DNA from 2 places in the Mucilaginibacter gossypii genome. Region 2 is predicted to be linked to the other one. Evidence: riboswitches for the same ligand, from Rfam matches in the RefSeq annotation. Region 2 holds a riboswitch; the other holds the start of a gene.
What was found. A riboswitch is a leader RNA that binds a small molecule or an ion and turns the genes downstream of it on or off. The one in region 2 is predicted to bind cobalamin.
Positions count from the first base shown of each region.

Region 1: it holds a riboswitch for cobalamin, as region 2 does, so the genes downstream of both, metE (5-methyltetrahydropteroyltriglutamate--homocysteine S-methyltransferase) here and J3L18_RS08710 (TonB-dependent receptor plug domain-containing protein) in region 2, are expected to answer to the same signal.

Region 1 covers NZ_CP071878.2:1,587,838-1,604,443, forward strand. Annotated here, with positions in the region: gene J3L18_RS06785 (LacI family DNA-binding transcriptional regulator) at 1-30, shown strand, start outside; gene J3L18_RS06790 (MCP four helix bundle domain-containing protein) at 140-748, shown strand; gene J3L18_RS06795 (alpha-L-rhamnosidase-related protein) at 808-3,174, opposite strand; gene J3L18_RS06800 (TlpA family protein disulfide reductase) at 3,449-4,894, shown strand; gene J3L18_RS06805 (TetR/AcrR family transcriptional regulator) at 4,900-5,496, opposite strand; gene J3L18_RS06810 (MFS transporter) at 5,845-7,083, shown strand; cobalamin riboswitch at 7,294-7,485, shown strand; gene metE (5-methyltetrahydropteroyltriglutamate--homocysteine S-methyltransferase) at 7,659-9,983, shown strand; gene J3L18_RS06820 (cysteine-rich CWC family protein) at 10,212-10,457, shown strand; gene J3L18_RS06825 (SRPBCC family protein) at 10,519-11,019, opposite strand; gene J3L18_RS06830 (VOC family protein) at 11,043-11,531, opposite strand; gene J3L18_RS06835 (VOC family protein) at 11,654-12,073, opposite strand; gene J3L18_RS06840 (ArsR/SmtB family transcription factor) at 12,080-12,409, opposite strand; gene kdsA (3-deoxy-8-phosphooctulonate synthase) at 12,750-13,526, shown strand; gene J3L18_RS06850 (KpsF/GutQ family sugar-phosphate isomerase) at 13,552-14,487, shown strand; gene J3L18_RS06855 (nucleotide sugar dehydrogenase) at 14,599-15,930, shown strand; gene J3L18_RS06860 (undecaprenyl-phosphate glucose phosphotransferase) at 16,141-16,606, shown strand, end outside.
Region 2 covers NZ_CP071878.2:2,060,083-2,076,688, reverse strand. Annotated here, with positions in the region: gene J3L18_RS08770 (MATE family efflux transporter) at 1-413, shown strand, start outside; gene J3L18_RS08765 (histone deacetylase family protein) at 410-1,312, opposite strand; gene J3L18_RS08760 (bestrophin family protein) at 1,318-2,172, opposite strand; gene kynU (kynureninase) at 2,187-3,470, opposite strand; gene J3L18_RS08750 (DNA-3-methyladenine glycosylase) at 3,496-4,098, opposite strand; gene J3L18_RS08745 (alpha/beta hydrolase) at 4,095-4,745, opposite strand; gene msrC (free L-methionine (R)-S-oxide reductase MsrC) at 4,745-5,221, opposite strand; gene J3L18_RS08735 (DUF3291 domain-containing protein) at 5,296-5,997, shown strand; gene J3L18_RS08730 (hypothetical protein) at 6,005-6,253, shown strand; gene J3L18_RS08725 (Dph6-related ATP pyrophosphatase) at 6,480-7,193, opposite strand; gene J3L18_RS08720 (SIR2 family NAD-dependent protein deacylase) at 7,233-7,919, opposite strand; gene J3L18_RS08715 (DUF6580 family putative transport protein) at 8,005-8,577, opposite strand; gene J3L18_RS08710 (TonB-dependent receptor plug domain-containing protein) at 8,629-10,581, opposite strand; cobalamin riboswitch at 10,702-10,896, opposite strand; gene J3L18_RS08705 (serine hydrolase) at 10,870-12,198, shown strand; gene J3L18_RS08700 (SRPBCC family protein) at 12,264-12,998, shown strand; gene J3L18_RS08695 (acyltransferase family protein) at 13,066-14,160, opposite strand; gene rplT (50S ribosomal protein L20) at 14,219-14,563, opposite strand; gene rpmI (50S ribosomal protein L35) at 14,645-14,845, opposite strand; gene infC (translation initiation factor IF-3) at 14,927-15,493, opposite strand; gene thrS (threonine--tRNA ligase) at 15,495-16,606, opposite strand, start outside.

The DNA.
Region 1 (16,606 bases), 470 kb from region 2:
AGGGGTTCATCGTCCGGATTAAAAGGGTGATTTAATTTGGAAGGGCCATATATTAGCAGGTAAAAGTGAAGTATTTGTAAAGATGGATATTTCGTAAATATTCAGTTTGTATCTTACCTTTAATAAAAAATTTACTGTTATGAAACGGGCTTTTATTATAAAAAATAAAGCAAGAATGGTTTTGGCTTTAGCTGTGCTTACCGCTATGCTTTTATTAGCCAACTGGAATGGGCGGGACAATGTTAAAGAATTGGATAAAACGTTGACATCCATTATGAAGGACCGCTTATTGCCGGCTACTTTTGTGCATGAAATAAGCAGTCGGCTTTATGAAAATAAACTGGCAGCTGTTTCTGGTGCAGATGTCCAGGTAAAAATTAATGGTAATTATGCAGCTATAGAAGCGTTAGCAAAGAAATATGAGGCCACTCAATTAACACGCGAAGAATCAGCAAAATGGAAGACCTTTCGTGTGCAATTGCGTCATCTGCAGCAGCAGGAAGCTGGCCTGAATAATGCAGAGTATGTTTTTAATCAGGCCCTTAAATCGCTTGATCAACTGATGGCGATTCAGGTGGGAGAGAGCAACCGCCTGCTGCAAAGCGGACAAAGGAATGTAAGTTCAAGTGTACTTACAGCCAATTTTGGTGTGGTTGTTTGTATTTTACTTGGATTATTTATTATGGTGCTGCTAAGCGCAAGGGAACAAATGATTTTAAGGCAGGACGAAAGGCATTTGCTCAATTAAAGATCTTAATAAAAACCAGACTTACGAAGTTTTTAAAACTTCGTAAGTCTTAGAGTTTCTTAAATAACCATCACATTTTCACCGCCTTTAAGCGGGTATGATTTTGCTTTCCAAACCAATACGCCGGATGTACGCTGCGGTAAACTGACCTTTATTTTCCACCTGTTATTTTCTAAAACATAAGCTACTGCAACCTTGCCGTTAGGGTGTGGGATCTCGCCGCTCACATTGGTCATTGTTCCCAAATGAGGTTCGATCTTGATCTTGCTGAATCCGGGCGAATAGCTGTCAATACCCAAAACAGTCCTGAAAAATTCAATGTTAGGGCTGCTTCCCCAGGCATGGCAATCTGAACGGCTGTATTTAAGGTCGGAATATTCGGCCCAGGTAGTTAAGCCCATTTTAATATTCTCGCGCCAGATATCCAGCCAGTTCAAATAATCGTTACCTAAACCACCTTTTACCAATGCCTGGTGCAGGTAATATTTAAAATAAATGGTGCATTGGGTCAATGAGGTATCGGTTAATAATCGTTTGGATAACACGGGCAGATCTGCGTTTTTTACCATGCCTGTAAGTATGGCTAATGAATTGGCATGCTGCGAAAATTGTTTCTTGTCCCATGTATCGGCATACAGCATTTTTGCCGGGTCCCAATATTTGCGTTGAATGGTTTGCTTAAGTTTCGCAGCTTCTTTGTTGTATAAAGTGGCGTAACCGGGCATGCCCATTTTTGTTTCCATAGCAGCAGCCCACTCATAAGCCCAAAGTAATTGCAAATCAATAATGGCCGAACTGCTGTCGGTGCCTTTTGGCGGCGAGCCTATATCCCAGTTTTTGCCGCTGGCCCAATCCACAAAAGTCCAGTGAGGGGTGTTTTTTAATGAGCCATCAGCTTGTTGGTATTGGCTGAAAAACTTTAATACTGCCCGTTCGCCATCCAGCTTATCCTTAATAAAATTACTGTCATTGCGGTACATCCAGTAATCGTACAGCATGCCTATGTACCATAACGAAAAGGTGGAAATAATTTGGGTATCATGCGTAGGGTAACGGCTTTGGGTAACGCCCTCTGTTAAACGGGAGTGATCCATCAGGTTTATGGCATTGCGGGCCAGCCGGTCATCGCCGCTATAGTAGTAGGATATCATGGCCTGGATACGGGTATCGCCGATATATTGCAATTGTTCATAATAAGGGCAATCTGTATAGGTTTCAAACGCATTCAAACGGGCTGTACGCCAGCCAATATCGAGCATCTGTTTTATTTCCTTATTATCGGTATTGAAAATGGCACGCTGCTTAAACGGGTACCCGGTAAAGGTGCCGTACAGGTCATCAATAATCAAAGGCTCGTTTTGTGTATGCACAATTAAGCGGATGTACCTAAAAGTACGGAAGTTGAGCGTTGTATATGATTGCCCTTTGCTGCCATTGGAGATCAAACTATCATTTCTGCCCGAAAAATCCTTGCCCTCCACATCGTTACGGTTACCTTTACGCATGCCATATTTGCTTAAATTATCAAAAAGCGATTCGGCATAGCTTAAAGAGATCCCCGCATCTTTCCCACCGCTGAAATTAATAGTAGGATAGGCGTTGGTAAGATGCGTTTGATCAAGCAGTATGGTAACTGTAGTATTTGCAGGAATAGTAAGGGGTGCTTTAGTGCCCGGAAAAGCCGGGGGAACATCCATCCCGGAGGCTTTACGTACAACAGGGATCCGCTCGTAAATTAATTCCTGGTGCGGAATGGAGGATGGTACCAATTCCCATCCGAAACCGTCCCACCGGCCCTTTAATTGCCCACCGAAGAGGTTTGCCGCCTTTGGCCAGCTGCTATCATCAAAGTTAGGCGAATGCCAGTTCATAATACTTTTATTCAGGTCCACCATTTCGCCGGTGCTGGCTGCAAAATAGCCCCAGATGGGCTGATAACCTTTGTCCTGAATGCTTTTCCAGGTGTTATTGGTATTGAGGATCTCTTCGGCTGCTGAATTGCCTTGTATAATAAAGGCTGTGCGGACACTGATCTGGGCTTCAGGGCGGTATTGAGCTTCGTTCCACACTAAAGCAGCTACGGTATTTTTACCGGCTACGAGATAGGGCGCAAGGTCGACGGTTTCATAGTTCCAGTAAAAAGTATCGCCCCTTGCCGGGCCTAATGATACCAATGTGCCGTTTACATACAATTTGTAACGGTTATCTGCCGATACATGAATAATAAAGCCGGCCGGTTTGTTGGTCAGCTCAATGTTTTTACGGAAATAATAAACGCCGTATTCATTTCCGGTGATGCCGGGTGCGGAGATCCATTGCGCATTCCATGTCTTTTCCTGTGCAGTTTTATGAACAGACCGGGCATTACTGTTTTGTGATGAGAGAAGGGTAGTTACAGAAAAAATTAAAATCAGAAGGTGTTTCATGCAGATTTCATTGATTAATTGGTGATGGTCAGGTTGTTTTTCCTGCTTGCATTAAGTAGATAAATTGGTTTGACTAATATAATTAAATCGATTTAGCATTTTATTATAATTTTTAATTTTTTATCATTTGGCAAAGCTGATGGGACTATGTTTCATTTTTGAACTATCGCTGGTCCGGTCTGTCTCCGGGTGGGGATAACATGCAAACTAAATCCCGAAGTTGTATTGAAATAAGCTGCTGAGCTTTATATTTGTTTAAACCTACCTTTAATCTATGAAAAAAATAATCCTGTTCCTGCTTTCATTTTATTTTATCGGCAAGGGAGTAGCTCAAAACCCGGTTCAACCACTTGTTATCCATGGAAAGCTCAGCAATTCGGCCGAAAAGATGTTGAAGATCTTTTTTGAAGATGCCAACGGTAAACTTCTTATGGATACCATCAGGCTTAATGATTCGGGTGAGTTTTATTTAAAAACGTACAAGATAGTAAAGCCTCAACGCACCAGCATCCAGCAAAACAATACCCAAATCAACCGGATCTATGTAGCACCGGGCTATGATCTCCATATAACCGGTGATGCCATTAATTACGTCAACCTGTCGAAAACTAAAAAGATAACCGGTATAGGTGCCGAAACCAATCAATACCGTGTAAAATTAGATTCAATCCTGGTAGCCCGGAACGACAAAACAGCGTGGTATGAACTAAAGACCGATGAGTTAATCCCGTTCCTTAAAAAAAGCAAGACGTTAGAAGACTCGTTACTAAATGTTGTGTTTAACAAGCCGGCAAAGCAGGATCAATATTTCAATACGTTTAAGAAAATGATTGATTTAGATAATCAAAGCTTAAATTTTTACATGCTGCTTCAGCACCTTGATTTGAGTAAATACAATGCAGCGCAGATGCGGGAGCTGGTATCAAAAAATACTCCTTCAGCATTTTCAAAAGGTATATCGCATGACGAATATTTAGTATCAGAAGATTATAAATCGTGGGTTTTACCACTTTATTATGCTTATGAACAGCGCCTGGATCTGCTGCGCGATTCGGCATCGGTGAAGCAGCCCGGGTACACACTTGGCAAAATCAAACAGCTTTTTACCGGTAAGGTTAGGGACTATTATCTGAACCGACAGGTTGAAAAAAGAATTGGTAGTGCTAACTCTCTTGAAAAATTGAATATAGCCCAAAAGGAGATGCGTGTATTCATTGACGCAATAAGTAACCCGGCTTTAAAAAATAACATCGCCGGGAATTTTACCGAAAAAAAGCTCCAGCTGATGCAGGTGCAAATTGGGAAGCCGGCCCCGGCATTTACTTTGCCCAGCGACCGTGGCAAGGTTTTTAACTTGGCCGATTTTAAAGGAAAAGTTATTTATATTGATCTTTGGGCCAGCTGGTGCGGGCCATGTCGCCAGGAGATGCCTGCATATAAAAAGCTAAGCGACAAGTTCAAAGCTAATCCGCAGGTTGCTTTTGTCAGTATTGCCGTACATGACGGAGAAAAGGAATGGCGAAATGCACTCAAAGAAGAAAAGCCGGACTGGCTGCAGCTTTATGACAAAGACGGTACAGTTGCACAATCATACATAGCCTATGCAATTCCAAAATATATACTGATTGATAAAGAAGGCAAAATGCTCAGTTTTGACGCTCCCGGCCCGGGGAGTGCGCAGGCCGAACAATTAATCAATGAGGCTATTGCAAAGCCATAGTGTGTTTATGCTTTTTCCAGGGCATATGATGCTAGTTCAGTTTTCAGGCTTTTGATCATGATCTGCATTGGTTTTGTGCTGTTTAATACCCTGCAGATCGCGTTGCCTCCTTCTATCGAAAGCATCATCCGGGTTGCAAATTCAACGGGATTTATGGCGTTTGAGAGTTCCCCGTTTTCAATTCCGTCCTGAATAATATTGGCATAGGTTGTTATTGCGGTATCAACCATGTCTTTTAACTTTTTTTTGATGGCCGGGTTAGTATCATCCGTCTCTGTCGAAAAATTAACTATCGGGCAGCCGCCTTCAATATAGCTTTTCAATGGATTTTTGCTGTTGTCTAAAGCGGCATTGATCTTGGCAATGGCAGTTTTATGTTTGCTTACTGTGTTGTTCCTTCTGTCGTTTAGTTTTCCTAAAAGGTAATCAACAGCGGCTTGTGCCAGCTCGTCTTTGCTTTCAAAATGGCCATAAAAACATCCCTTACTGGTATTGGCAACTTCAAGTACCTCATCAACCGAAGTGCCGGCAATTCCCCTCTCATTAAATAAAATCGCTGCTTGCTCAATAATGAATTGCCTTTTTTGCTCGCCTTTGCTCATCTTCAGTTATTTACTATGCAAATATAGACTAAATGGTTTAAAAAAAATAAAGGCCGTTGATTGCCTGTTGAAATTAACTGAATGTTTTATTATTTGTAAATGTCTGTCAGCTAGTGTTTTATTTTCGTGTTTGGTTTGTAAATGTATAACTTTAGGTTGATTTTTTTACACTTATCTTATGAATGCCTGTATTTATAAGCCGGCTAAGCAGTGATTGACACAGCAATGTAAATATGGTTAAAAGTAGACCAAAAGGTTTTATTTAATAAACCAATTAGTCTACTTTTGTTTTAAATAAAAACGCACAGTATACTGTTTTTACGATCTGTTAAATTTCAACATTAAGCTATGAAAATTATAAAAGAACACCACAGGGGCATCAGCACAATTTTAGCGTTCGCGCTGATCCCGCTTTCTGGTTTTGCAACTGATATTTATATACCTTCCCTGCCTTCTATGGCCAGGGAATTAGCTGTCAATAATTCGGCCGTTCAGCTTTCGCTCATCGCGTTTATGATCAGTTCGGGCGTTAGTCAATTGTTTGTTGGCAGCTTGCTTGATAGTTTTGGCCGGTACCGTATTGGTACTGTCTCTTTACTGGTGTTTGCATTTGCAAGTTTTGTCATAGCTATCTGCCATAATATCGAGCTTATTTATGCCATGCGTATTTTGCAGGGCATCACGGTAGCGCTTATTGTAGTAGGGAAGAGGGCATACTTTGTAGATATGTACTCGGGCGAGCAGCTTAAACATTATACCAGCCTTTTTTCTATCATTTGGGCAACCGCGCCTATTGTAGCACCATTTATTGGAGGTTACCTTGAAGCTGCTTTTGGCTGGGAATCCAACTTCCTTTTCCTGGGGATAGCCACTCTTTCACTACTTGTTTTAGAGCTGGTATACGGTGGCGAATCATTAAAAAATTATCACCCGTTCAAAGCTAAAAGTATTCTGCAGGTTTACCTGGCTACCATTAAAACCCGTGATTTTTCCCTGGGCCTCATCCTGATCTCCCTGAGCTATGCCATGCTGGTGGTTTATGGTATGAGTAGCCCTTTTATAATTGAGCACGTATTTCATTTGTCGCCTGTGGTAACCGGTTATTGTTCGCTGCTTTCGGGGGTATCATTGATGGCGGGCGGTATTATTTCAAAAACCCTCATCAGGAAACCGCTTATCAAAAAAGTATCTATAGCGCTTGCACTGCAATTAGGCTTTGCCGCTTTAATGGTGTTTACAGCAGGGATTAAAACAAATTTATTTACGCTGATGGCCTTTACAGCATTGGTTCACCTGTTATCGGGCTTTATATTCAATAATATATTTGCTTACTGTTTAGGCCGTTTTTCAAAAAATGCGGGTATTGCAAGCGGAGTAACCGGCGGCTCGCTTTATATTATCACTTCATTTTTTAGCTATGGCATTGTAAATATTATGGCCATCAAAAATCAGCAGTTATTAGGAACCGCTTATCTATCGTTCGCGATACTGGCTGTTATTACCCTGGTGCTTTTCGTCAAAGCGAGGGCTTCGCACCAAAAACAAGAAGAAGCTGCTGTTATTTTAACTGCTGAGGTAGCGGTATAAGCTGAGTGATATTGCCTTAAATAACAGGTGAAGCCGGTAATTAATTATCGGCTTCACCTGTTTTACAATGATACATAAGAACGGTACAATTCAACGGTTTGACAGCCTAACTTATTTGTTGATCATGGTATAACCTACAATTTAACCAATAAATAACCTGAATATTCAGCCGGCAGATCATTATATTTGCCCCGATAAGTTCTTTACTTTACTTCATCAACCGGTATAGGTTTTACTTAATTGTAGATTAATAGGGAATCGTGTGTAAATCACGAACTGTCGCGCAACTGTAAGTAACACAAAGGTTTTTGCCAGTAATGTCCACTGTCCTGATAAACAGGGATGGGAAGGGCGGCAAAAATGTTACAAGTCAGGAGACCTGCCTAATACTGAATTGACAATGCTTTCGCGGTATGAAGCTTGGTCTGGGTTATGATTACTTGCCTGTATGGGTCCATGGCCCGTTATGACAGGCTGTGCCCATATATTCTCTCCATATTTTACATATCACAAAACATTACGAAGCTTAGCTGAAAGGGCTTTTAACCGATTTATTCATTTAATCAATTAAAAGAATGCTAACGCAAAATTTAGGTTACCCGCGTATTGGTAGCCGGCGCGAATTGAAAAAAGTCTGCGAAAATTACTGGGCAGGCAAAACGGGCTTAAAAAATGTGCTTACCGTGGGTAAATACATAAGGGAAGAAAACTGGCTGCTGCAAAAAGAAGCCGGGATTGACCTTATTCCATCAAATGATTTTTCATTTTATGACCAGGTGCTTGATCATTCACTGATGTTTGGCGCTATTCCTAAACGCTATCATGAAGTGATTAGTCAAAAAGGCAATACCGAACTCGATCTGTATTTTGCTATGGCCCGCGGCTATCAAAAAGATGGATTGGATGTGGTAGCTATGGAAATGACTAAATGGTTTGATACCAATTATCATTACATAGTACCCGAGTTTTATAAAGATCAGCAGTTTAAACTTTTCTCCACCAAAGTTATCGATGAGTTTTATGAGGCTAAACAGTTGGGCATCGTTAGCAAGCCGGTATTGCTTGGCCCTGTATCGTACCTGTTGTTAGGCAAAGAGAAAGAGGCTGGTTTCGATAGGATAGACCTGATCAAAAATCTGCTGCCTGTTTATTTTGACATCCTGAATAAGCTTAAAGCTTTGGGTGCCGAATGGGTCCAGTTTGATGAACCGTTTTTAGCGCTTGATTTAAGCGAAAAACAACAGGAGGTATTTAAAGATACCTATAAGCAATTGCGGAAAGAATTTCCTTTCCTGAAGATAGTTTTGGCAACTTATTTTGAACGCCTGGGCGATAACACTCAATTAGCGGCAACTTTACCTATTGATGTTTTACATGTCGATTTAGTGCGGGCGCCTCAGCAATTAGATGAAGTAATGGAACATCTGCCCCAAAAAACTATTCTTTCTTTAGGTGTTGTTGACGGGCGCAATATCTGGAAAAATGATTTTGTTAACTCGCTGGTCATTATAAAGAGCGCTAAGGATAAATTAGGTGCCGACCGCGTTTGGATAGCACCTTCATGCTCATTGATCCATTCGCCATGCGATCTGCAAAATGAAACCAACGATGAAGTGCTTACTCCCGAAATTAAGCAGTGGCTGGCTTTTGCGCGGCAGAAAATAAACGAAGTGGTATTGCTCAGCAAATTATCGGAAGATGTGGTGAGCGATAGCAGCCTGCATCAGCTGGCAAAAAACCGGCAGGCAAACGAGGCCCGCCGAACATCTGCACTGATCCATAACCCGGCGGTTAAACAGCGTGTAAGCGCCATCACCGAAAATGATGCAAAGCGTATAAGTGCTTTTCCTGCCCGGAAAGAACAGCAGCAGCAACTGCTTGACCTGCCGCTTTTTGCTACCACAACTATTGGTTCGTTCCCGCAAACAGCCGAAGTACGAAGCTGGCGTGCCCAATTGAAAAAAGGCGCGATAACACTGGGGGAGTATAATAAACTGATAGCTACCGAAACTGAAAAAGCTATAAAATGGCAGGAAGAGATAGGGTTGGATGTGCTGGTCCATGGCGAGTTTGAACGCAATGATATGGTTGAGTACTTTGGCGAACAACTGGCCGGTTTTACCTTTACACAAAATGGCTGGGTGCAAAGCTATGGCAGTCGCTGTGTTAAGCCACCGGTTATTTATGGCGATGTATCAAGGCCACAGCCTATGACGGTAAAATGGTCGGCTTATGCGCAATCACTAACCTCAAAATGGATGAAGGGTATGTTAACCGGCCCGGTAACTATTTTGCAATGGTCGTTTGTGCGCAATGACCAACCCCGTTCCGAGACCTGTACGCAGATAGCATTGGCCATTCGTGATGAAGTTTGTGACCTGGAAAGCGCCGGTATCAAGATCATCCAGATAGATGAACCGGCCATTCGTGAAGGATTACCGCTTCGCAGGGATGACAGGGCAAATTACCTCGACTGGGCAGTTAAAGCTTTCAGGATTTCGGCAAGCGGCGTTCAGGACAGTACACAGATCCACACGCACATGTGCTATTCGGAGTTTAATGATATCATTAAAAGCATAGCCGACATGGATGCCGATGTGATCACGATAGAAACATCGCGCTCGCAAATGGAGCTGCTGGATGTTTTTGCCGATTTTAAGTATCCTAATGAAATTGGCCCCGGTGTATATGATATCCATTCGCCGCGTGTGCCCAACAGGGAGGAAATGATCCGTTTGCTTAAACGCGCCCAGGCCGTAATACCCGATGCCCAGCTTTGGGTAAATCCCGATTGTGGCTTAAAAACACGGGGCTGGGATGAAACCCAAAAAGCCTTAACAGAGATGGTTGAAGCCGCGAAAGCTGTCCGCGAGAATGTTATCAGCAATGTAACTGCTTAAATAAAAAAACTACTGTGTATCCTTACGGGTACACAATAGTTTTATAGGTATAATTAAAAAATGGGTGTCATGTTGAGCCTGTCGAAGCATGGTGGTTAGGCCTCTGCGCGCGAGTCTTCGACAGGCTCAGACTGACAGTCCCTCTTTTGTCATTTCACCTTCAGAGGCCTCTGGATTTAAACACTCAGACTGACAGGCCTAAAGGGCCACGGGATTTAAATACTTAATATGACAAAGCATGAAAATAAACACTGCCCCCGGTGTAAAGAGCCCTTTGAATGCAAAGTAGGCAGCATCCTGTTGTGCCAGTGCCAGGGCATCAGCTTTACCGACCAGGAGCGCGATTATATCCGCTTAACCTACCCGGATTGCCTTTGCCGTAAATGCCTGATGGTTATGAAGCATGAGATCAGCTCGACCGCAGCTCAGGAAAAAATGAAAACGATACTTGAAGCAATCAGGAAAGGTAAGTAATAGTACAAGCCCGGTGCTGATAATCAAAAGCTTTTGGCTTTCTGCGTTCAGCCTTTTGCATCTATTTTATTTCTCCTGCTTCAAAAAGCTCATCCAAACGCCAGTGTGAATCATTTACCCCGCGTTCCATGCCCGATTGCAGCATGCCGTCACGATCAGTCACCGATTGGAAAACAGATTGTACAGTCACTTTTGTACGGTTCCCTGGTAGTGCTTCAAACCTGGTGGTTTCAAGCGTTACATGACCACTTTCTGGCAATCCTTCAAACTCAAATGTTTGGATGATACGTTCAGGCGCGGTTACATCATGGATAACACCATGAAAGCCATAATCATTACCGGCAGGGTCGGTATGAATATAACGGTAAGCGCCTCCGCTGCGGCAGTCAAACTTATCTATGCGCATTTTAAGTTCGCACGGGCCCAGCCATCTAACAATAAGCTCAGGATCGGTGAAAGCTCTGAAAACCAGCTCACGCGGTGCTTCAAATTCGCGGGTTATAAAAAGCTCCTGTTTTCCGGGCTCGGCCTTAATTTCTGTTTGATTTTTTGTGGTGATCATGGTGTTTTTATTTAGGTGATTGATTAATCGTTATCGTTAGCTTCTTGCAAAAGCTTGATATCCATTTTGGTCATCTTCATCATGGCAGCCATAACTTTTTTGGCTTTTTCAGGATTTTCGTTGTTATAAAGTAATTCGCTCATAACTTCAGGGACAATTTGCCAGGTAACGCCGAATTTATCGTCGAGCCAGCCGCACTGATTGGTTTTGCCGCCGCCTGCAGGTAGTGCTTCCCACAGATAATCAATTTCCTCCTGGGTTTTGCAGTTGATGTAAAATGATGTAGCAGGCGAAAAATTGAACATTGGTCCGCCATCTAAAGCTAAAAACTGCTGATCTTCTATCCTGAATGTTCCAACTAACATTTTGCGGCCATTGCCGGGATCGGTAAGTGAGCTTACTTCGCTTTCGGAGTTTTTGAATACCGAAGTATAAAATTTCAATGCTTCTTCAAGGTTGCCGTTAAACCATAAAAAAGGGGTTACTTTCTGGGTTGCTTTAAATGTTGCCATGGTTTCTGTTTTTTATTGATTAAAAATTTGTTGCTTTCGATATCTCAAAGTTACCCGCCCTGGCAAGGGCTAATAGTGCCCAAAAACGACGAGATAAGGGGGTATTAGCGACAAATTGATTTTTATCTCCCTGGCATTTTGCTCATATCCATGTGCAGCACATTCCAGCTATGGCCATCAGGATCGGTAAACAGGCAGCCGTACATCCAGCCATCCATTTCCCGGGGCTTGTGATTGCTTTTGCCACCGGCTTCGATAGCCTTTTGAGCCAGTTCATCAACTTCTTCCTTGCTTTCCGCGTCGATAGACAGCAGAACTTCAACTCCCTTTGCAGTATCCGCAAGACCGCAGTTTTCAACAAAGCCTTTAAAGGTGCTTTCGTCAAAAAGCATTACGGTAACATCTTTTTCGCCAACCTGCATGGCTGCAGAATTCGGGCCGTTACCAAATTGCGAGTTAAACCGGAAGCCGAGTTTGCTGAAAAACTCCTTTGATACATTTACATTTTTTACAGGCAGATTGATCCAGAATTGCTTCGTCATAATTGGTTATTTTAATGGTTTATCATTGTTTTTTAATTCTTCGAGCAGATTGTCGAGTGCGTCAAATTTTTCTTCCCAAACCTTGCGGTAACGCTCAACCCATTGAGCAACCTCTTCAAGCTGTTTCAGCCGGGGTTCGCAATACCGTTCACGGCCTTGTTTTTTAATAGCGATAAGACCGCATTCGGTTAAAATTTTTATATGCTGGGATATAGCGGGGCGGCTTACATCAAAGTTATCCGCTATGGCATTCAGGTTCATGGGTTTAAAGGCTATCAGGTTAATGATATCCCTGCGGGTTGGATCGGCAATGGCCTGGAAAACATCTCGTCTCATCTAAATCAAATATAATATGTAAGCGATTGCTTACAAATATAATATGTAAGCAATCGCTTACGCAAATTTTTTGAATATTTTTATTTGTAAATAAAAAAGGGGAGAAGTACAGGGTCAACATTTAAACATTCGGACTTGCCTAAGCGCTCAAAAACATTAGCGTAGTGTAACCCCTAAAAAAATAAATATTTGATTATGAATATCTTGTGAGTTATATTTTAAAAAAGTGGTAACCCTGTTAACCCTATTTATGTGCGTTTGCCCGGGAGTGAAATAGGCCATCCTGTATGATTCTCAAAAAAATCATCATCTTTGTGGCTGATAAATATATCCTAACAATATGCTGTTTGATCAAATAAGCCAAAAGCCGTTCTTTATTCTTGGACCCTGTGTAATGGAAAGCCAGGAGTTATTATATACTGTTGCCGAAAAAGTAGCCGAAGCCGGGCAGAAATACAATGTGCCGGTGATCTTTAAATCGTCATTTGATAAAGCCAACCGCACATCTATTCATTCATACCGCGGCCCGGGATTAGAGAAAGGCATGGAAATGCTGATGAATGTTAAGCAGCGTTTTGGTTTACCGATTACTACAGATATTCATGAGCCATTCCAGGCAGCTATTGTAGCCGAGGTTGCCGATATATTGCAGATCCCTGCGTTTTTATGCCGCCAAACAGACCTGTTGGTTGCGGCTGCCCAAACCGGTAAAATCGTCAACGTAAAAAAAGCCCAGTTCCTTTCGGGGCATGATATGTTTTATCCGGCTCAAAAAGTTATTGAAGCCGGCAATAACCAGGTAATATTAACCGAGCGGGGCAATATGTATGGCTATAATAATTTAGCTGTCGATTTCAGGAATATTTACGATATGAAAGCTTTTGGCCACCCGGTTTGTATGGATTGTACCCATTCGGTTCAGCGTCCGGGCGGAGCAGGAGGAAAAACCGGCGGCGACCGTACTTTTGTGCCCATGATGGCGCTGGCAGCAAAAGCTTTTGGGGCAGATGGCTATTTTTTAGAAACGCATCCCGATCCTGATAATGCCCTGAGCGATGGCCCTAATATGGTTAAGCTGCACGAACTGGATAAGGTTTTAGCACCATTAGTAGGGTAAGTTTTTGTTCTGAATGTCCGGATCCATGAAAGATATTGCAAAAAGGGTTTTTGATATTGAAATAGAGTCGCTGCAGCAGGTAGCCGGCTCAATTGATGATGAGTTTGCAAGGGTTGTTGATGCCATATTAAAATCAACAGGAAAGCTGGTTGTTATTGGCATTGGCAAATCGGGGCTTATCGGTAAAAAGATAGCAGCCACATTGGCCAGTACAGGTACACCGAGCTTTTTTTTACATCCGGGAGAGGCTTTTCACGGCGATTTAGGGATGGTAAGCCCCAATGATATTGTTTTATTGATATCCTATTCGGGCGAAACCGACGAGGTGCTGAAACTTATTCCTTATTTAAAATGGAACAAGAATGTGATGATCGGCATAACAGGTAATCCTATATCAACCGTTGCCAAAAACTGCAGTTATCACCTTAATATAAAAGTTGAAAGGGAGGCTTGTCCGCTTGAACTGGCGCCAACCTCATCAACTACCGCGGCGCTGGTTATGGGCGATGCCCTTGCTATAGCTTTAATGGAGTCGCGAAACTTTCAGCAGCATGATTTTGCACGTTTTCATCCGGGCGGTAGCCTTGGGCGCAAACTGCTGGTAAAAGTTAAAGACCTCATGCGTACCGATAAGCTTCCTTTTATTAATGAGGAAGCTTCATTTATGGATTTGTTACTGCGCATGTCCGAAGGCAGGTTGGGTATGGTTATAGTGGGCGACGCGTCCCGGATTAAGGGGGTGGTTACAGATGGCGACCTTCGCCGGGCCTTGCTAAAACACCCGGATACCTCAACCTTAACCATCGCCGAAATCATGACCGTTAACCCGGTTATTATTGATGAGCATGAATTTGTAGGCTATGCCGAGCAGTTAATGCTTGAAAAAAAGATCACTACCTTACTGGTGGGTTCTGCACAAAACCGGTCAATAACAGGTGTTTACCAGATATATACGGCCTGAAACACTTTTGATTAGCCTAAGCCGCGCATTCTTTGGATCGGGAGGCAGCTGATTTTGGTAATATTTGATTATCTTTACCGGTATCTATCATATTCTACCGTGTTAAATTAAATGTCTGATCAATCAAATTCGATCACTAATAAATTTCAGGCTCCTGCAAATATTCATATTGCAATAATAGGTCTTGGCTATGTGGGATTGCCCCTTGCTGTTGAATTTGCCAAAAAATATCCTGTAAAAGGTTTCGATATTAAACAAAGCCGGGTAGATGAGCTGAATAACGCGTTTGACCGTACCCTTGAAACCAGTAGCGACGAACTATCGGTAGTTTTAAATTTAAAGGATGAAAGCAAGGGCCTTACTTTCACATCGCAGATAACAGACATTGCTTCCTGTAACGTTTATATTGTTTCGGTACCAACACCTACCGATCAGCACAACCGGCCCGATCTGAGCCTGCTTATTCGGGCAAGTAAATCAATAGCAGGAGTATTGAAGAGGGGGGATGTTGTTATTTATGAATCAACAGTTTATCCCGGCGTAACTGAGGATGTTTGTGTGCCTGTTTTACAAAAAGAATCAGGTTTGCAGTATAACAGGGATTTTTTTGCAGGATACTCGCCCGAGCGTATAAATCCGGGGGATAAAGTCCATACGCTGACCAATATTTTAAAAGTAACATCGGGCTCAACGCCCGAGGCTGCTGATTTTATTGACAACTTATACGGGTCAATAGTAAAAGCAGGAACGCATAAAGCCCCCGCCATTAAAGTTGCGGAAGCCTGTAAGGTGATCGAAAATTCACAGCGGGATATCAATATCGCTTTTGTAAACGAACTTGCCAAAATATTCAACATCATGGATATTGATACCCATGCGGTTTTGGCAGCGGCAGGTACCAAGTGGAATTTCCTGAATTTTAAACCAGGTCTTGTAGGCGGCCACTGCACAGGAGTTGATCCGTATTACCTTGCAGCAAAAGCCCAGCAAATGGGTTATCATCCCGAAATTATCCTGGCCGGACGAAGGCTTAATGATGGTATGGGTACGTACGTTGCCCTTGAAGTCATTAAACTGATGGTGAAGAATGATATTTCGGTAAAAAACTCAAAGATCCTGGTGCTCGGTTTTACTTTCAAAGAAAATTGCCCGGATGTTCGTAACACCAGGGTAATTGATATTATTAAGGGATTTGATGGTTTTGACGCAACCTGTGAAATATATGATCCATGGGCTGACCCGGATGAAGTAAAAAGAGAATATGGTATCTCTACATTAAAAAATTACGGGCAACTAAGCGGCGCTTACGATGCTATTGTTATGGCTGTGGCACATCGCGAGTTTTATGATTTAGACTATGCAAGCTTAAAACATAAACCATCATCGGTAATTTATGATATAAAAGGTATTTTAAACAAGGATGTTGTAAGCGGACGGCTGTAAATGTTTTTTTTACAGTTATTTTTTCGCATAGAAAATCATTTTTTTGTCACTGTTAACAGAGAATTCATTTTGAATAAATTTCTTAATTTCTAATTTTGTGGCTGTGAAAATAATACATTCGTAACCGTGTCTTCATTTAATTATGACATTGTTATTAGTAAATAATTATAGTAATTTTAGCAGGGTTGCATACTACATAAGCACATATACATGATTCACAGATACGCTACTTTTATTAAAGCAGTGAACCTTACCATTGATTATATTATACTTAATATGAGCATGGTAATTTCTTACTTCATTGAAGACCGGTCATATATTTTTTGGATTAACAACAGGCAGTACCTGCCTATTGTGTTAGTTTTTAATCTAATTTGGCTGCTGTCAGCTAATATTACCGGGCTTTATGAACATGTTCTGAATAAAGATTCAATTAAAACCTATCGCGGTGTAATTAAAACTTATCTGCTGTTTGTAAGCTTTATTTGCTTCACTATCATTATATTGATAGGCACCAAAGCGTATTTTATAACACGCGAGTATCTTTTTTATTCACTGGCGTTATTCGGTTTCCTGCTTGGTTTATGGAAGTTAATATTCCTGAGCATCCGTAAAAGCGACCGCGCAACGCTTATCGATATACGTACTGTTATCATTATAGGTGGGGGCCGCATCG
Region 2 (16,606 bases):
ATCACATTGTATTGCTTTTCATGACGTTTACAGCAGTAGTATTTGCTTTAGGCAGGCATCTTTTACCATGGATTATTACTTCGGATACAGAAGTAATAACTATTGCATCACAGTTACTTATAATTGCAGCATTTTTTCAGCTGTTTGATGGCGCACAGGTTGTTGGGCTTGGTGTGCTAAGGGGCATGGGCGATGTAAATATCCCAACCGTTATTACTTTTCTGGCGTACTGGATAATTGGTTTGCCTGTTGGTTACCTGCTTGGTATTAAATTAAACCTTGGGGTTTATGGGGTTTGGTATGGCCTTGTGCTGGGCCTCGGGACTGCCTCGGTACTTTTATTTGCACGGTTTAACCTGCTTAGCAAAAGCCGTAAGCAAAAGCCGGTAATACCAGTAATAGCAAAGGATTAAAAATAGAGGTCGATAGCCGCCTTGAACGTATTACAGTGCGCTTCTACAATATCTTTAATTTGTGGTGAATACCCTCCTCCCATACTTACCTGCACCGGGACATTGTGTTTGACGCATTGTTCAAAAACAAACTGATCGCGGGCTTTACATGCGTCTTTACTTAATGCAAGCTTACCCAGCTTATCAGTAGCCAAAATATCAACACCCGAAAGGTAAAAGATAAAATCGGGCTTATGTTGCTCAATCAATCGCGGCAGCGTTGTTTTAAGTATGTCGAGAAACTCGCCATCACTTACGCCGTCTTGTAAAGGGATATCCAGATCAGATTGCTCCTTTCTGTAAGGGAAATTGTTAGCCCCATGCATTGAGAAAGTAAATACTCTGGACTCATTTTTAAAGATCTCAGCTGTGCCGTTGCCTTGATGCACATCTAAATCAATTATTAAGATAGATGTAGCTAATTTATTGTCCAATAAATAATTAGCTGCAATAGCTTGGTCATTTAACAAGCAGAAACCTTCGCCCCAGTTACTGCCTGCATGATGTGTACCGCCTGCAACATTGAACGCGACACCATCGTCAAAAGCGTACCGGCAGCCATCAATTGTGCCTTTTGCTATCCTGATCTCCCGTTCAGCCAATTGCGCCGATAAAGGAAAACCCGTGCGGCGTTGTTCCTTCGGTGAAAGCGTGAGGTCTCGAAGCTGGTGCCAGTAATTTTCATCATGGGTACGGGTAATGATATTTTCTTCCAGCAGCCCCGGCGAAAACAGATTATCCCTACCTATCACGCCTTCATATAATAACTGGCCCGGGATCAGTTCATACTTCAGCATAGGAAAGCGATGCCCTTCGGGCAGCGGATGGGCATATATCGGATCGTAAGCTATTTTGAGCATACCTTCTATCCTATCAACTCTCCAACATGTTTTTGAATATTGTCGCAAATGCTATCCAACGGTAAATCATTAGCATCCCGACCAAAAGGATCCTCAATTTCTTCAGCTAATAACTCAATACTCGCAAAAACAAAAAGTACAAAGCAGATTATCGGAATAATAAAATATTTGAGATCAAAGGCCCAGGTAAAAGGCAGGGTCATGATGTACGTAAAAATAAATTTCTTGATAAAAACATTGTACGAAAACGGAATAGGCGTTTTCTTAATTCGTTCACATGCACCGCAAATATCTGTAAAAGAAGTAATTTCAGCTGTTATACTAAACAATTGCTCCGGGTTGATAGCGCCTTCTTTATTTAACCTGTAAATGTTTTTAATCATTTCAGAAGCTACCTGGTTGGGTACATGTTTTTGTGCATCAACACTGATGAACGACTGCTCCTCCGGAACATATTCATCCCGTAAATGATCTCTCAGGGCCCTTGCATAACGCGGAATAGCGTAATTAAAAAAAGCCAGTTCATTTTCGCCAATCAGATGTTTTAATTTGATGGCAAGGTTGCGGCTATTGTTAACCAGGCTTCCCCAAATCTTACGCCCTTCCCACCAGCGGTCATAAGCAGAGTTGATACGAAATGCCAGTAATAAGGAGAATACAAAACCTATTGTTTGATGAATAAAGATTACCTTCTTAAGTATGCTTGTATCGGGTAGCTGCCAAAAATCAATCAGGAAATAAGTAACAACACCTGCATATGCACCTACGGCAAGCATAAGTGGAAATAACTCGCGCAGCGTTTCGGCCTTGTTTATTTTAAAAATGAATGAAAACCACTCTTTGGGATTGTAATAAACCATATAACTCTGAAAATTTAAACAGCTTTTAATGCATCAGCCATCAACCTGGCTGCTTGGTAAACATCCTCAAATGTATTGTAAAGCGGTACAGGGCTCAGGCGGATCACGTCCGGTTCGCGCCAGTCTCCTATTACGCCATTTTGCGCAAGGTAGTTGAAAATAGCTTTGGCATTTCGTTTACATACCACTGAAAGCTGGCAGCCGCGGGCAACTGGATCGGCGGGTGTGATGATCTTATAGATCACTTCACCCTGCTCTTTATTAATGCCCTGAATCAAAAACTCCAAATATCCCGTTAAATGAATGCTTTTTTGACGAAGGGTATCTAACCCGCCCGCATCATCAAAAATAGCCATAGAAGCTTTAAATAAAGCGAGGAGCGGAATTGGACTGGTGCTTATCTGCCAGCCGGCTGCCCCAACTTCCGGGTCAAAGCCCGGGGCCATCAAAAACTGCTTATCACGACGATATCCCCACCAACCCGCAAATCTGTTCAATTCCTTATCGGCAAAATGTTTTTCATGCACAAAAATGCCGCTTATACCGCCCGGTCCGGAGTTCATGTATTTGTACGAACACCAGCAGGCAAAATCAGCGCCCCAATCGTGCAACTGCAAGGGAACATTCCCCGCAGCATGGGCCAGGTCAAAACCGGCATAGGCGCCTGCGGCGTGGGTGGCATCCGTAATTGCTTTCAGATCAAAAAACTGGCCGGTGTAGTAATTGATCCCACCAAACAACACTAAAGCAAGCTCTTCTTTATTTTCATCGATAGTTTTGAGGATATCTTCGGTACGTAAAATAACCTCGCCCTCACGTGGGAAAATCTCGATTATAGCTTCCTTAGGATCAAGTGCATGGAACTTAACCTGGCTTTCTATAGCATACTGATCTGAAGGGAAAGCGCCTCCCTCCATTATTATCTTAAATCGTTTAATATCTGGTTTATAGAAACTTACCAACAGTAAATGAAGATTTACTGTAAGTGAATTCATTATGGTTACTTCATTTTCCTGCGCGCCTACAAGGCCGGCAATTGAGCCGGTAATAGATTTGTGATAATCAAGCCAGGGATCATCTCCCTGAAACCAACCTTCAACAGCAAGGTTTTTCCAGGTGTTTAATTGATCGGCTAAATATTGTTGCGCGGAAACCGGTTGCAAGCCAAGCGAGTTACCGCAAAGGTAAACCGCGTCTTCACCATTGTGCTGGGGAATTAAAAAACGACTTCGGAAATTTTTTAATGAATCCTGCTCATCCTGCTGCCGGGCAAACGCCAGATCGTTTTGATAGTTCATTCGCCAATATTACAAAATAGGAAGCTTATTTGTTGGGCTTGCTTACGTAAATATTGCCTTTCACATAGAAACGGTAAGGCAGCAAGGCATCTTCGGCAGCGTAGGCTACCCCTATCCGTGGGCCGGCTTTTATCTGATCATCAGGGAAATGAAGGCCGCGGTCTTCAAGCCAGATGGTATCGCCTTGCAAACTAAACGCATTGATATTGCGCGAAATGCCTAAAGCTCTGGCTACCGAACCGGGCCCGGCAGTTATGGTTGGCTTAAGAACCGGCATGTTGCGCCGTACCTGCATTGCTTCAATTCCTTCGGTAGGCTGAATAGCCCGGATAAGAATTGCCTGCGGATGCCCATCGCTTGAGGTAACGATATTAAACATTTCATGAATACCATAACAGAGATAAACATATGCAATCCCCCCCTGCATGAACATGGTTTTAGTCCGGGGGGTAAATCGATTACCAAAAGCGTGAGAAGCTTTATCTATTACACCGTTATAAGCTTCTGTTTCAACAATATATCCTCCTGTTGTTATACCATCAATGCAAGTAAATAAATACTTACCTAACAGATCTTTACTGATACTTACAACATCGTTACCCAGGTAATAACTTTCAGGTATTTTCATTTTTTCAGGATCCCCTTCAATAATTTGTTAATCTCTTTTGCCTTGTCAAAGATCATGATATGTGTACCTCCTTTAACAATGGTGGCGTTTTTTATTCTTTTGTAATCAAACACCAAATCCATATCACCGGTGATGTGATAGAGGTTTGGCGGGATAACTTCGTTCTTCCAGTGTAAAATGGCATACATAGCCCATTTCATAAATACCGGCGATGATCTTTTGAGCATATCGCTAAATAACCAGGCATCCTCCTGACTCATGTGACCAAACAAAGGTTTGATCATAAAACCCATCAAATTAAATACTTTTCCCGGGACAAGTTTGTAAACAGGCAGCGCGTGAAAGAGTTTAAAATACCATGGCGCCTCATCACTTGTTTTAATACTGGAAATCAAAATAACCTTTTCGGCAGGGATGAGCTTCGCTATTTCAACAGCGACAATCCCGCCTAAGGAGTTGCCGATCAGTACTGAGTTTGATTTTATATTGTATTGATAAATAAGCTTTTGTGAGTATGAAATTAAAGTATCAATAAAAGCCGGTTCTATCCAGTCTACCGTAATTACCTCATGGTCATCACTGAGGTTAATATTGTTGTATACACGCGTATCAGCACCGAGACCGGCAATAAGATAGATCCTGCTCATTAAAAATTAATAAGCTTTACTATTTGTTCAAGATATTGCGCATCGGTTTCATTAAACTGATCAAGTAATTCGCTATCCACATCCAGCACTGCTACAACTTCGTTATCTTTAAATACCGGCACTACAATTTCCGAGCGGGAAAGTGAGCTACAGGCAATATGCCCAGGAAATGCATCAACATCTGGCACAACCAAAGTTTTAGCCTGCTGCCATGCCGCTCCGCAAACGCCTTTCCCCAAGCCAATGCGGGTACATGCAACCGGACCCTGGAAAGGCCCTAAAACCAATTCGTTTTCTTTAACCAGGTAAAAACCTACCCAAAACCATTTAAACTGCTCTTTTAAGGCTGCCGCTACGTTTGCCATATTAGCAACGAGGTCAGGCTCGCCATAAAGTAACGCTTCTACTTGAGGGACAAGTGTTGCGTATTGCTCTGCTTTATCGGTCGATGTATTTATTGTTAGATCTTCTGCCATGATGTAAAAGTAAGGATGCCACGTTGAAACTAAATAAGGCAAATATCATATTTAATCTTTTATTTAGCATTTACATGATAGTTAGCCTTACTATAATCCGATACCGCAAGCTGTTTGTTCCTTTTGCCCTGTTGGCTATGGCTATTCATCGCCTTCCCCTATTGATGCAAAAAGGATGCAGTTTTTACAAACTTCTTGGCTCTGGAAAAAACGGAACATTTGACCTTGAACCCGACTGGCAACAATGGGGCTTGTTGGCTTGCTGGGATAGCAGGGAAAATTTTGACGCATTTTATAACAGGTCGTTCGTCCCATCCTGGTGGAAGCTGTTAGGTACTGAAAGCTGGACTATGATTTGTCAGCCCCTGCAAAGCCACGGGAGTTGGGATGGAAAAGAGCCATTCGGCAAGCCCGATGCAAGCGACATTAATGGCCCAGTCGCCGTACTCACACGCGCAACAATCAAACTTAGCAGGTTAAAGAATTTCTGGGCTAATGTAGATACCGTTGCAAACATAATGACATCCGCTCCCGGATATATAAATTCATTTGGCGTTGGCGAAGCTCCGGTATACAGACAAGCTACATTTTCTGTTTGGGAAAGCCTGGAACACGTCAAAGCTTTTGCATATAAAAGCCCCGAACATGCCGAAGTAATTAAAAAGACAAGAAGCGAAGGCTGGTATAGCGAAGAGCTTTTTGCGCGGTTTAAACCAATCGCGAGCTTTGGCACCATTTACGGAAAAGATCCGCTGAACGGTTTATTGAATAAATAAAAAAGACATGAGAATTATTGCAGAACTTCCCCATCCGGATTTTAAAATCTCTATCCTGAATATGAACAATAAGTTTATTGTAAAGGTAGAGCAGGGCTCCCTTGAGCAGAGTTACAAGATCCCGGAAATGGATTTAACCGACGGGGTTAACAGCGTTTTTGAGTTGCTTGATGAAGAGTTTTTAAAAAAGATAGCTGCCCGATTTATCGACATGCGTAACGATTATAAAGACGCTTATTTTAGATATAACTATTGAAACAAGGTCATTAATACTGTTGATAATCAGATTTTTGCAAAAAAGTATTATTCTAAACAGAATTTAATTTGGCAAAATAAAGGCTTTTTAAATTATGCTTGTCTTTATTTTACACCATATCTAAATAATAGATTTAATAAAATAAACTTAATATATTGATAATTAATATTTTATAATATAAAACGAAATTTTATTCTGCGTTGATTTTAATGGAATAAATGAAAGGTCAAGCCAATAACAGGTCGCAATACCAAAAACCGGAAGGTTTGGTATCGGTAGCAGAAACGCAGTAATCATCGGCGTTTTTCGGCGCTGCGTATTCCTTAAAAATTTTCACCCCTGTTTTGTATTCAATTGGGTTTTTAAATATCGGCCCTTTAAAAGTGAAGGTGTGGAACTCCCCGTTTTCGCCGCAACCGTCAACATCGTCAGGCAACGCATCAATTAACTCGCGGCTGATCTCTTTACCAACAATGCGTTCCAAACGTTGCTGGGTACAGGCTATCACAGTTCCGAAACCGAGGTTCAAAAATTCATTTATCAATTCGGATGTATCCCTTTTCCATAAGGGGTAAATACCTCTGAGCCCAACCTCGCTTAACCGTGCATCGCGGTAATCTTTTAGGTCCTGCAAAAATATATCTCCAAAAACGGAATGGGTTACACCTTCATTTTTAAACCGGTTTAAATGGTATCGCATTACATCGTCATATTCCTGCATGCCCGGTATTTCGGGCAGGCGTATCTGATATAATGGAATGCCGATAGCTTCTGTTTGTTTAGTCAGTAATTCCGTCCTTACACCATGCATGGAAATCCTGTCGGCTGCATCATTGATCGTAGTTACAAGATAGGCGATTTCAAGATCCGGATTTTGCAGGCAATGATATAAAGCGAGGGCGCTGTCTTTACCGCCGCTCCAATTGAAGATACACTTCATATTTAATTATTGAATTAGAAAGTTAATGAATTATTGATTTTAATCTTTTAATAATTGGTTCACTAATTCAGGTACGCCAACTGTTGCTTTTTCCTGGATTTTAATAACCGGCCCTTTAACATTTACAAAAGGTATATTGGGATCGATAATATACTTTGGCGCCTCGCGGTCAACATAGCCGATTAGCCCTGCCGCCGGGTAGACAGCAAGCGAAGAACCGACAAGCATAAATACATCAGCCCCTGCACATATCGCAGCTGCATGTTCCATCATCGGTACAGCCTCGCCAAACCACACTACATGTGCACGCAATTGCGAGCCTAATTCACAAAGCTCTCCCATTTTAATTTCCCACCCATCGATAGGATAAGTAAGTTCTGGTTTGATACTTGATTGCGAACGGGTAATAATACCGTGCAAATGCACCACATTAGTTGATCCAGCCCTTTCATGCAGGTCATCTATATTTTGAGTAATGATGGTTACCCTATACTTTTCTTCGAGCGCAGCAAGTGCATAGTGGGCCGCATTAGGTTTTGCTTCCAATACAGATTTACGGCGCTCGTTATAAAATTGCTGCACCATAACCGGGTTATGCTCCCAGGCTTCGGGTGTAGCAACATCTTCAATATTATAGCCCTCCCAAAGACCATCGCTGTCCCTGAATGTTTTTAAGCCACTTTCAGCACTGATACCGGCTCCGGTCAATATTACTATGTTTTTCATTTTGATTTAAGTAGAAAGGCTGGTTAGGCCATAAAAAAAGCGGATCGTTTTTCAACAATCCGCTTTAAATTTAAGTTCATTTATCTTATAAAGCCAATTGCTTTTTATCCTGCAAAAAAGTGTACTTATTTTTCGCCAACTCAAAGCCGCCAAAAAGTATTGCACTAAATACCAATGTACCCAATGCCATGTTTTTCTCAAACGGAATAGCCTTAATCAATGATTCACCGTAGCCAGCTAAGGTATGCGGATAAAGCGTGCCGTATAACCATGGCAAATCAGTAATTAACCAATGAATTAAAACTGCTGCAATTGAGCCTAAAAGCACGTTAATAACATTCACCCTTTCAAGCAAAGTACCAACAAGTACCATGAATGCAAAGCATAGGTAAACCCAGACTGCTCCACCATACCATAAAGTTAACTTTCCAGTATACAGGTAATTGATTATAATATCGGTTGAAAACAGCGTAAGCAACACTGTTGCATAACCTTTCCACTTTGAGGTAAAATAAGCACCGCCAAATAACGCAATAGCACCTACCGGATTGAAATTGCTCAATTCTTTATACTTAAATGCTAAAAGCCTGAATGCGGCTGCAACCAGGATCATCAGGATCAGGAACAGGTTGCGGTTGGTGTTATCTTTTGCGGTCATGATTTTATATATGGCGTAAAATTACTTAATAATCCGAACAATAAGCAAACGCTATTTAATTTGATACCTGGCACCAAGCATGAAGTTGATACCGCGTGTGTTATATCCTAACCAGTCTACGTACTTAGTATCTAAAACGTTGTTCAGGTCGCCAAAAACGTTTAGATTTTTGGTTGCCTTGTATTCCAGATGTAAATCTACCAGGTTATAGTGTTTCAATGTAATCGCTTTTGAAGGATAAGTTGAAAAATCCTGATCGGTACGGTTGCCTGTATATTTGTAGTTAACGCCAACCTGAAAATCGTTTAAAACATCGTAACTGATGTTGGCACCCAAAGTATTCTTAGGCCTGCGGTAAAGATTGCTGGTTTGTGCACCGGCTTCGTCGGTTAGCTTGCCTGTTACATAAGCGTAATATGCGGATGCGTGAATTTTATTGTTGCTATATTTTAACTCGGTCTCAAAGCCTTTATCTTTTTGCTCTTGTCCGTTTTTATAAAAAGAAGCGTACGGCGGCTGCGATTCAGAGAAAAAGTAAATTACATCTTTGGTATTACGCTTGAAAAACTGCGTATTGAATAACAATGTATTTTTAACAATTTCCCAGTCAAAGCCTGCTTCGTATGATGTGGTGATCTCAGGATTTAATTTAGGATTGCCATACTGAGAAAACAACTGATATAACGAAGGTGATTTGAACGCCGAAGCTATTGTACCAAAAATCTTAAACTGATCGGCAAGGTATAACGATGGGTTGATGGTGTAGGTAAACTTGTCGCCATATTTACTATGGTTATTGTATCTGCCGCCTAACTCCATATGAAAGATATCGTATTTGAAAAACAACGAAGTATAAGCGCTGAATATGTTATTAGTAGCATCACCGGCTTTGATAATACTTGCTGGTGCCTGGTAAGCTGTTGACTCATACAGACTATACTGGCTTGTATTGCTGTATTTAAAACCTGCACCGCTGGTAATGTCCAAATACTTATTCAGTTCATAATTAAACACAGCTTCGGCATTGGTTATACGTCCTGTATTTTTTGTAACCTGGTGGGTTCCGCCATTGTCAGACGGAAGATTGGTGAAATCATTTTGAACCGTATTTTGCGACAGGTTCACGTTCAGGTTACCTTTAGGAAAAATCAGTTTTGCACCTACGCCTCCAAATAAAAAGGTGTTTTTATACGTGTAATCGTTATCATTAGTAAAAGCACCATAAGGCAGGTCGCCAGTGTTGTGGCTTACCTGCAGGTTTCCATTAAGAATAAATTTAGATGAGACATTTTGGCTCAGGTTCACACTGGCCGAACGTTGGTGAAAACCATCTTTCTTAAAATCGCCTTTGCCAGTGGTATCTGTAGCCGCGGCAAAGCCTTTTGAATCGGTATTTGACAGGTTAATGGCTATGCCTGTATTTTTCACCTGTCCAATTAATGAGGCCGACTCTTTAAACGTATTATAGCTGCCGCCTGTTAACTGCAAACCACCGGTCAATCCCTGTTGTTTAGCTTTTTTTATGATGATATTAATAACGCCTGCTACAGCATCAGAACCATAAAGCGTTGAACCACTTCCTTTCAAAATCTCGATATGATCTATCAAATCCACCGAAAGGGCATTAAGATCATAGCTGCCGTCTATACCGGATGCGTTATTTACCGGGAAGCCATCAACCAGGATAAGGGTATTGCCAGATGAAGCTCCGCGCAGGAAAACCGATGTGCTGATACCGGGGGCATTATTTGCACCTGAAAAAGTTATACCGGCAACCGTATTTAATAATTGAGGTAATGATTTACCCTGCGATTTATTGATTTCATCTGCAGAGATTATTGTAACAACGCGGCCAATGTCTGACAGTTTTTTAGGCGAACGGCTTGCAGTTACTACTACCGTATTGAGTGTGCGTGTGGTATCCTGTGCATATGCTGCTGAGGTAGATAAACCAACAGCTAACAAACCGAATCCCAAAGTAATTTTAGCGTACTTTTTTTCCATGTATGATTGATATGTGTAAAATAATAATGCAGCCTTAATAGCATACACGGAAATGAATAAAATGAAAACACGCCAAACGAAGAGCATTCACATTCAAGCTTCAATCCCCGAAAGCTATGAATAACATATAATGCCTTGGCAGGTCTTCTGACTTGCTCCCCTTTTGCCTGGCCTTCCCCCCTGTTTTACAGTAAGTGGCTATATAGATTTGGCAACGGTTATGGAACTTACAGCTGCGGGACAGTTACGGATTTACACCGTATTCCCTTTTAATTCATTAAGCAAATAATGAAACCTAAAGCGCTGCAAAAGTACAATAAGTATCCGTTAACCTCAAATTACATAACTATATTTATCATGATGAAATATCTCTGTATTTTACTGCTGATCATGAGCACACTTAACGGTTTTGCCCAACAACCCGATACCGTTTTTTTTAAGGGCTTATTACATGAACATCCTGAATTATTTTCAGGTATCCTAAACCATCCCACACAAAATGAAGTACAGATACTATACACCCGGATAGACAGGGATAGAAACAACACCCCTCACTTTACCTCATATAGTTATCACCTCAACGCGCAGCATTATTTTTATCCGGCGAGTACAGTAAAACTTCCTACAGCCATATTTGCCCTTGAAAAGTTGAATGAGCTGAAGGTGCAAGGCTTAAACCCCAAGTCGGTGATGATTACAGATAGCTCATTTTCCGGCCAAACCAAGGTACGTGTGGACACATCATCTGCAACAGGTCTCCCATCTATTGAAAACTACATTAAAAAAATCTTGCTGGTGAGCGATAACGATGCGTACAACCGCCTGTACGAATTTGTTGGCCGGGCGGAGATCAATCAAAAACTAAAAAAATATCACCTTAATAACACTCGTATTGTAGGCAGGCTGGCTATTGGCGATGCGGGAGAAAGCACCCGGCATACCAACCCTATTGATTTTTATAACGGCGATAAATTGATTTATCAGAAACCTGCATTATATGATGCCTCGAACTACCCTATGCACCTGGAAAATATGTTGCAGGGCAAAGCCTATTTAGATAGCAGCGACCGGCTCGTCAATAAACCGCTTGACTTTTCTGAAAAGAATATTTACGCTCTTGCCGATCAGCAGATGGTGCTTAAACGATTGTTATTCCCTGAAACTTTCCCAAAAGCTGAGCGCTTTAACTTAACAGCAGACGACTATCGCTTCATTTATCGTTACATGAGCACCTTCCCCACCGAAAACACTAAACCTACTTATCACCGCCCCGAATATTTTCCAGCTTATTGCAAGTTTTTGTTTTATGGCGGGGATAGCACGGCAGTTATTAATCCCAATATCAGGATCTTTAATAAAGTTGGCGATAGCTATGGTTATGATATTGATAATGCATATATCGTAGATTTTAAAAACAATGTTGAGTTTATGCTCAGTGCAGTCGTGCAATCAAATGAAGATGGGATACTGAACGATAATAAATACGAGTACACAACGGTATGCCTGCCTTTCCTGAAAAACCTTGGCCAGGTGATATACCAATATGAACTCAAACGCCCTAAAAAATACCTGCCCCATTTAACTAAATTTAAATTTACCTATAGCAAAAAGCAATAAAATTCACTTCTGGAAAACTTAGTAGCCCTAAAGGTGTTTTAAAAACGATAACTATTTAAAAACCTATGGCAACTACAATAGTAAAATATACCGACAACTTCCCTGTGCTTTATGGAGATGACCGCATAAACCTGAATTGGCCCGAACGCTTTACGTCCATCGCAGGTGGTATGAAGCTCGGTTTCTCAGGTTTTAAAAATATTTTCAAAAATCCATTTGCAAGTATCGTAAAAATAGGTGCCGGTGGCTATTTGTTAAACAGGGGCATCACAGGGCATTGTGAGCTTTACAAACGTATTGGTAAACTATCCACCAATCCCATAAATGTAAATATTCGTTCGTCGTTTATTGTGAATAAACCCCGGCAAAAGGTTTATGAATTTTGGCGCAAGCTGGATAACCTGCCCCTTTTTATGAAACACCTGGAAAGTGTGGAGGTCATCGACTCTAAATATTCACACTGGGTTTTGAAGCTTCCCAAAAATGTAGCTACAATCAGCTGGCATGCCGAAATTGTCCATGACGAACCTAATGAAGTGATCGGCTGGAGTTCGCTGTCTGATTCAATGATTAACAATGCCGGTAAAGTACGCTTTCAGGATACGGTTGATGGGCAGGGTACCATTGTTGATGTAGTCATCAGCTATCAGCCTCCGGCAGGTGGTGTAGGCGCAGGCATAGCCAAAATACTAAACCCGGTATTCAAAAATATGGTTGATAAGGATATTCAAAACTTTAAACAGTATATGGATATCAATAACGATCCGGATGAATTTGTTGAAGTAATTGTCGTCAAATAAAAAAATAACACCTTTACCCCAGGGCGCTCAGGTAATGCGAGCGCCTTTATTTCTCACAACAATAGCATCATTTACGGGTGTATTTTGATTTGAGTTTTAGAAAACGCCGTTCATAAAGATAATACGATAATAAAGGGACAGTAATCAAACTCAATACATTGTAAGGAAATATGCTTAATAGCATTTTACTATCCCGGCCAGTAAATAACTGCTGCCATATGTATATGCCATACGATAGAATACCAATAAATGACAGAAATTTATTGTTTAACACCTTAAAAATCCAATCGTTTGCGGGTATGATATTGCTTAAAATTAAATAGCCGGTAATGACCGAAATCGCCAGGTTTACGTACAGTGATTTTAAGGTATAAAATTCGTCAAAGTGTAATCCAAACATTAACATTATAGCCAAAATATTGCCGGCTACCTTTGTTTGTTTGAGCCAAATTACCTTCAAAGTTTCTTTGGACGCCATCAACGCAAAAAAACAGCCGACACCGATTGATTGAAACTTTATAAAATAGTGAGTAAAACCGTAAATAATGCCACGATTCAAAACGGGAACAAACTGTTGCACTGTACACAATAGCGGCAATGTGAATACAATGCTGATAATGATATAATAAAATGCAGTTCTGTTGATCTTTAAAATAAAAGGAAAAAGGAGATAAAATTGTTCTTCAACCGATAATGACCAATAGTGACTAAAGTAATAAGTAAAATCATGGCTGCGGAAATAGCTAAAATTCATTAGATATAATGCAGAGCCAAAAAATTGAATCCAGGAAATGTTTAAACTGTAGAAATGGTTTAATAAAAACACCACTCCAATATATAAATAGGCTAAAGGAAATATTCGCAAAAAACGCCTGATATAAAATTTTTTTAGCGATAAGCCACCTGTTACTTCTTTTTCTTTTAAACATAGGCTCGTAATTAAAAAACCACTTATTACAAAGAAAATGTTTACCCCCAACCCACCATTGAATATTGTAGTATAAAAATGATTATCAGATAACTGAAGGTGGTAAAATACAACCAGGATAATTGAAATGCCGCGAAATCCATTTAAGGAGTAATAATAGTTACTGCGCAATAAGCTGGATAAGACAGGCTGTCCCTCCTTGTGTGATGTCATACCGTAAAAATAGATACTCAAATAATTAAAACAAAAAAGGCCGCAAATTGCGGCCTCTCTCATGCATTACAATGCGATATTATTTTACTGCATCAACAACTGCTTTGAAAGCGTCTGGGTTGTTCATTGCTAAGTCGGCCAATACTTTACGGTTTAAACCGATTTCTTTAGCGGCTAATTTACCCATTAACTGAGAGTAAGAAATTCCGTGCTGACGGGCACCTGCGTTAATACGTTGGATCCATAAAGCCCTGAATTCTCTCTTTTTGGTTTTACGGTCGCGATAAGCGTATTGTAAACCTTTTTCAACTGTGTTTTTTGCGATGGTGTATACCTTGCTACGTGAACCCCAATAACCTTTGGCGAGGTTCATGATCCTTTTCCTGCGTCTTCTCGACGCTACTGCGTTAACTGAACGTGGCATCTTGTGTGTTTTTTGGTAGTGAGTGCCTGCATCTCGTGTGCCGGACTTAAAACTCTAATACCTGGTTTTAAAATTTGTGAATTACTTTCCGATACAAAGCATACGTTTTACGTTACCCATGTCGGCATCAGATACTAAGCTGGTTTGACCAAGGGCACGCTTACGTTTTGTCGACATCTTGGTTAAGATGTGGCTTTTGTATGCGTTTTTTCTTGCGATTTTACCTGTTCCAGTAAGCTTAAAGCGCTTTTTAGCACTGGAATTGGTTTTCATTTTTGGCATAACTCTATTTATTTGTGTTAGATATTAACGTTTCTCAACGTTTTATTTTCAAACCCCGATCCTGAGACCGAGGTTATTTAATTACTTTTTAGCTGCCTTTGGTGCAAGGGTTAAAAACATCCTTTTTCCTTCAAGCTTTGGTAACTGCTCCACTTTACCAACTTCTTCTAATGCCTGGGCAAAGCGAAGTAGTAAGATCTCGCCTTGTTCTTTGTAAACAATTGCACGACCTTTAAAGTGTACGTAAGCCCTTACCTTTTCGCCAGCTTCCAAAAACTTAATGGCATGCTTTAATTTAAACTCAAAGTCATGGTCATCAGTGTTAGGTCCGAAACGGATTTCTTTGATAACCGTTTGCTTGGCATTGCTTTTTATCTCTTTAAGCTTTTTCTTTTGCTCGTAAATAAACTTATTGTAATCAGTTACTTTACAAACCGGTGGTACGGCGTTAGGAGATATTTCAACCAAATCCAATTCCTGCTCCTGCGCTATTGCAAGGGCATCTCTTAATGAGTAAACTCCCTGCTCAACGTTATCACCTACAAGGCGAACTTCCTGAGCCCTAATGAATTGGTTTATGTTATGTTCGGCTTCTTTTTTCTTAAAAGGAAGCCTTGGTCCTCTATTGAAAGGTTTGTTTAATGCCAAGTTATACTGTTATTTCTTTAGTTATTTGTTCTTTAAAATCTTCTATGCTCATACTTCCCAAATCACCGGTACCGTGTTTACGTACAGAAACCAAGCCTTCGGCAGCTTCTTTTTCGCCCACAACCAGCATGTAAGGGATTTTTTTGACTTCAGCATCTCGTATCTTTCTGCCTATTTTCTCGTCCCTGAAGTCGATTAGCCCGCAAATATCGGAATCTTTTAATATATCAGAAACTTTTTTTGCATATTCTTCATATTTTTCTGATATGGGGAGTATAATGAACTGTTCTGGCGATAACCACAGCGGGAAATTACCGGCGCAATGCTCAATTAATACCGCTATAAAGCGTTCCATCGAACCAAACGGAGCCCTGTGGATCATTACCGGGCGGTGTTTTTGGTTATCGCTTCCAGTGTATTCCAGCTCAAAACGCTCGGGCAGGTTATAATCAACCTGGATAGTGCCCAATTGCCATTTACGACCAAGGGCATCTTTCACCATGAAATCGAGCTTAGGGCCATAAAACGCAGCCTCACCTAATTCCACAACTGTAGTCAATCCTTTTTCGGCTGCAGCCTCAATGATAGCGCTTTCTGCCAGGGCCCAGTTTTCATCTGTACCAATGTATTTTGCCCTGTTTTCAGGATCACGTAACGACACCTGAGCAGTGTAGTTTTCAAACCCCAAAGCTTTAAATACATACAATACAAGGTCAATTACTTTTTTAAACTCATCCTTTACCTGGTCCGGACGGCAAAATAAGTGGGCATCATCCTGAGTAAAGCCACGTACACGTGTTAAACCATGCAACTCACCACTTTGCTCATAACGATACACAGTACCAAATTCAGCAAAACGAACCGGCAGATCTTTGTATGAACGCGGTTTTGTTTTATAGATTTCGCAGTGGTGAGGGCAGTTCATCGGCTTTAAGAAAAACTCCTCTCCTTCCTGCGGGGTCTTTATCGGCTGAAATGAATCAGCACCATATTTTTCGTAGTGACCTGATGTTACATACAGGTTTTTATGACCGATATGCGGAGTGATCACTTGCTCATAACCTGCCTTTACCTGTGCTTTTTGTAAAAAGTTCACAAGGCGTTCGCGCAATG